One region of the Ramlibacter sp. AN1015 genome, then DNA from elsewhere that is predicted to be linked to it. Evidence: predicted binding sites of a transcription regulator. Region 1 holds the regulator's gene; the other holds the start of a gene.
What was found. The regulator HrcA, encoded in region 1, represses chaperone genes, less so after heat shock. The targets are predictions, from matches to a motif close to TTAGCACTCNNNNNNNNNGAGTGCTAA.
Positions count from the first base shown of each region.

Region 2: groES (co-chaperone GroES) is a predicted target of HrcA. The motif match lies at 1,303-1,329, and genes of this name have one in related genera.

Region 1 covers NZ_JBBJUM010000008.1:226,382-228,835, reverse strand. The annotation lists gene WG922_RS14725 (class I SAM-dependent methyltransferase) at 1-341, opposite strand, end outside; tRNA gene WG922_RS14720 (tRNA-Ile) at 437-513, opposite strand; gene hrcA (heat-inducible transcriptional repressor HrcA) at 576-1,583, opposite strand; gene WG922_RS14710 (NAD kinase) at 1,628-2,454, shown strand, end outside.
Region 2 covers NZ_JBBJUM010000001.1:473,691-476,144, reverse strand. The annotation lists gene groL (chaperonin GroEL) at 1-888, opposite strand, end outside; gene groES (co-chaperone GroES) at 927-1,220, opposite strand; gene WG922_RS02320 (DMT family transporter) at 1,753-2,454, shown strand, end outside.

The DNA.
Region 1 (2,454 bases):
TGGAGCACCAGCATCGAAAGCACGCAGTCGAAGAAAGCATCCGAATAGTCGAGGCGACATGCGTCACCCACGGCGAACCTGATGGCTGGCGCCGGGTATTGGCGTCTCGCGTACGCCACGTAGGCGGGCGAGATGTCGATACCGTGGACCTCGGCGTCGGCGCGGGACGCCCACACGGCTCCGCACAGATGGCCGGTGCCACAGCCCACGTCGAGGATGCGTTCGGCATGCACCACATCCGAGAAGTCGAGGAACGGGCCTGCCAGCCGCCTGCTCCATCGGCCCATGTTGAGCTCGTAGCCTTCACCGTTTGTGGCGAAAAAAGTAGACGAGGCGGCCACGGCTTTTCCTTCTCTTCGTCGCCAGTGGATCGCAGGTTAGCGCAAGCCGATGCCAGAGCGAAGTCCCGGAGTCTCCGAGTCTCAGAGCATGTTCTTGGTAGGGCGTGCAGGACTTGAACCTGCGACCAAGGGATTATGAGTCCCCTGCTCTGACCAACTGAGCTAACGCCCCCTGGAGCCGGATTGTAGGCAGCGCCGTCGAGCGCGACGGACCGCGACCCGGGAGCTCTCTCGCTACTGCTTGTTGTGGCTCAGCGCGTTGCTCACCAGCTTCGACGTGATATCGACGATGTGGATCATGCGGTCATAGGGCATGCGGGTGGGGCCGATGACGCCCAGCGTGCCGACCACCTGGCCATCGACCTCGTACGGTGCGCTGACGATGGACAGCTCTTCGAACGGCACGACCTGGCTTTCGCCGCCGATGAAGATGCGCACGCCCTCGGCCTGGCTGGAGATGTCCAGCAGGCGCATGAGCTGCGTCTTCTGCTCGAACAGGTCGAACGCGCGGCGCAGCTGGCTCATGTCGCTGGAGAAGTCGCTCACGGACAGCAGGTTGCGCTCGCCGGAGATGACCACCTCGTCCTGGGCCTGGCTCATGGCTTCGGAACTGGCGTCTACCGCGGTCTGCATCAGTTTCGCGATTTCGCCGCGCAGGGTATCGACCTCGCCCTTGAGTCGCTCGCGCACCTGCTCGATGGCAAGGCCGGCGTAGTGGGCGTTGAGGAAGTTGGCGGCCTCGACCAGCTGCTGCTGGTTGTAATCGACCTCGGTGAAGACCACCCGGTTCTGCACGTCACCGTCGGGCGAGACGATGATGACCAGGTAGCGCCGCTCGGAGAGCCGCAGAAACTCGATGTGCCGGAAGACCGAGGTGCGGCGCGGCGCCATGACGACGCCCACGAAGTGCGACAGGTTGGACAGCAGGTTGGCCGCGTTGGTGATCACCCGCTGCGGCTGGTCGGGTGCGAGGCTGGCGGCGGGCAGCTGGTCGCGCTGGACGGTGAGCATGGTGTCCACGAAGAGCCGGTAGCCGCGGGCGGTGGGCACCCGACCGGCGGAGGTGTGCGGGCTGGCGATCAGCCCCAGCTCCTCCAGGTCGGACATCACGTTGCGGATGGTGGCCGGCGACAGCTCCAGACCCGAGGCGCGCGACAGGGTGCGCGAGCCCACGGGTTGACCCTCGGCGATATAGCGCTCGACCAGGGCTTTCAACAACAACTTGGCACGGTCATCGAGCATCTTCAGCGGGTTCCTGCCGAATTTTAATGATGTAATCTTTGTGAATGAGTTCTTTATTCCGCCACGTCGCACTGATCGGCAAATACCCCGCGTCCGTGGCGGGTGGTGGCAGTGGAACTCCGCGCGCCGCGCTCGAGGATATTGCCCAGTTCCTGGTGGCGCAAGGCTGTGAAGTCGCCATCGAGCGTGAGACGGCAGCGCATGCCGGGGTGCACGACCACCCCAGCCTGGATGTGCCCGCGATCGGCCGCGCCTGTGACCTGTGCCTGGTGGTGGGTGGCGACGGCACCATGCTGGGCATCGGCCGCCAGCTGGCCGCCTACAACATCCCGCTGATCGGCATCAACCAGGGCCGCCTCGGCTTCATCACCGACATTCCGCTGGACGACTGGCGTGCGGTCCTGCCGCCCATGTTGCGCGGCGAACACGAAGAAGACTGCCGCCGCCTGATGCACGCGCGCGTGATCCGCGAGGGCGAGTGCGTCTACGAGGCGCTGGCCATGAACGACGTGGTCGTGAACCGCGGCGCCACCTCGGGCATGGTCGAGCTGCGCGTCGAGGTCGATGGCCACTTCGTCGCGAACCAGCGCTCCGACGGCTTGATCGTGGCCTCACCCACCGGCTCCACCGCCTACGCGCTCTCTGCGGGCGGGCCGCTGCTGCACCCGTCCAATCCCGGCTGGGTGCTCGTGCCGATCGCGCCGCACACGTTGTCGAACCGGCCCATCGTGCTCAACGACGCCGGCGAGGTCACGATCGAGCTGGTGGCGGGGCGCGACGCCAGCGCCAACTTCGACATGCAGTCGCTCGCGTCGCTGCTGCACGGCGACCGCGTGACGGTCTGCCGGTCGCAGCACCAGGTGCGCTTCCT
Region 2 (2,454 bases), on a different contig from region 1:
GGTGAGGATGGCGATGTCTTCCAGCATGGCCTTGCGACGGTCGCCGAAGCCCGGGGCCTTGACGGCCACGACCTTCAGGATGCCGCGGATGGTGTTGACCACCAGGGTCGCCAGGGCCTCGCCCTCGACTTCCTCGGCGATGATCAGCAGCGGACGGCCGGCCTTGGCCACCTGCTCCAGCGTGGGCAGCAGGTCGCGGATGTTGCTGATCTTCTTGTCGAACAGCAGCACGAAGGGGTTCTCGAGAACCGCCGACTGCTTTTCGGGGTTGTTGATGAAGTAGGGCGACAGGTAGCCGCGGTCGAACTGCATGCCTTCGACGACGTCCAGCTCGTTGCTCAGGCTCTTGCCGTCTTCGACGGTGATGACGCCTTCCTTGCCGACCTTGTCCATGGCATCGGCAATGATCTTGCCGATGGATTCGTCGCTGTTGGCCGAGATGGAGCCGACCTGCGCGATTTCCTTGGAGGTGGTGGTGGGCTTGGACGCGGCCTTGAGCTGGTTCACCAGCACTTCGACCGCCTTGTCGATGCCGCGCTTGAGGTCCATGGGGTTCATGCCGGCGGCGACGTACTTCATGCCTTCGCGCACGATGGACTGGGCCAGCACGGTGGCGGTGGTGGTGCCGTCACCCGCGTTGTCGCTGGTCTTGGAAGCGACTTCCTTGACCATCTGGGCGCCCATGTTCTGGAGCTTGTCTTCCAGCTCGATTTCCTTGGCCACGGACACGCCGTCCTTGGTCACGGTGGGGGCGCCGAAGGAGCGCTCGAGCACCACGTTGCGGCCCTTGGGGCCCAGGGTGACGCCGACGGCGTCGGCCAGGATGTTCACGCCTTCGACCATGCGGGCGCGGGCGTCACCGCCAAAAATCACGTCTTTTGCTGCCATGTTGATGACTCCGGAAATTCAGTTGATCGGGGGCTGGATTACTTCATTTCGACGACCGCGAACAGGTCGTCTTCCTTCATGACCAGCAGTTCGTCGCCTTCGACCTTGACGGTCTGGCCGCTGTACTTGCCGAACAGCACGCGGTCGCCGACCTTCACGTTCAGGGCCATCACCTCGCCCTTGTCGTTCTTGCGGCCCGGGCCGATGGCCACGACTTCACCCTGGTCAGGCTTCTCGGCTGCGGTCTCGGGGATCACGATGCCCGAAGCGGTCTTGGTTTCGTTCTCGAGGCGCTTGACGATCACGCGATCGTGCAGGGGACGAAGTTTCATTGGAGCTCCTTGTCTTCAAGTACAGGGGAAAGACACCGAAAAGCGCCATGCCTGGCGCTTTTCTGTAAACCCTGAGGCGGTGTTAGCACTCGGCCTCAGCGAGTGCTAATGATAGGGGCATTTGCCGGCGTTTCAAGTCCCCGACCGCGCGCCAGGCGCGTGGCGGCTCGGTCGCGGAGGCGCCGTCGCCGCCTCCGCTGCACCCCGAGTTCCGGCAGATGGCGCGGCCGCGTCAGGCAAGCCGGCGCTCGTCCATGGGTTCTCAGGAGGTGGGGCAACAGGGTCTTCGTGCCCCGCACTGGCGGGGCCAGGAACGCCCGATGCGCTCGGGCAGTGACGACCAGGCCCGGACCAGCCCCGATACGGAGGCGCGGAGCTTATCGCAGTGCAGGCGGCGATGAGCTCATCCACACGCGGTTTCTTTCTTGCGTCGCGTCTTGGCGAAGCGAGCCCGCCGCACCCGGAAAGCGGCCGTCCGGCCCCGCGCCGACGCGGCCGGAGCGGGCCGGCCGGGTCGGCCTATAGTCGCCGCATGCCGTCTGCCCCATCCGCTTCCGGCCTGCGCAGGCGCCCGCGCTGGATGCGCCACGGCGTCGTGCTGCGCTGGCGTGCCGCCCGACTCGACCCGGCGGTGCGCGGGTTGCTGTGGGCGGTGCTGGCAGGACTGATGTTCACCAGTCTGAACGCCACGATGCGGGGGCTGGCGCAGCAGATCGAGCCGTTTCAGGCCCAGTTCCTGCGCTACCTGATGGGAGTGGTGGTGATGGCCCCGCTGGTGCTGCGCTCGCGGTTGGCGTCCTTGCGGCCGCACAGCGTGCGCGGCCAGTTCACCCGCGGCCTGGTGCACACCACCGGGCTGAGCCTGTGGTTCCTGTCCATCCCGCACATCACCCTCGCCGACATCACCGCCATCGGCTTTACCGGGCCGATCTTCATCATGCTCGGCGCTGCCCTGTTCCTGGGCGAGCCGATGCGGGCGGCGCGCTGGGCGGCGGCGCTGGTCGGGCTGCTCGGCGTGCTGCTGGTCGTCGGCCCGCAGCTCACCGGGCAGGGCGGCATCTGGCTGCTGGTGCTGCTGTCCTCGTCCCCGCTCTTTGCGGCCTCGTTCCTCATCACCAAGGCGCAGACGCGCTACGAGCGGCCCACGGTGATCGTGGCCTGGCAGTCGATCACCGTGGCCGTGCTCAGCCTGCCGATGGCCCTGCTGGAGTGGCGCTGGCCGAGCCTCGGGCAG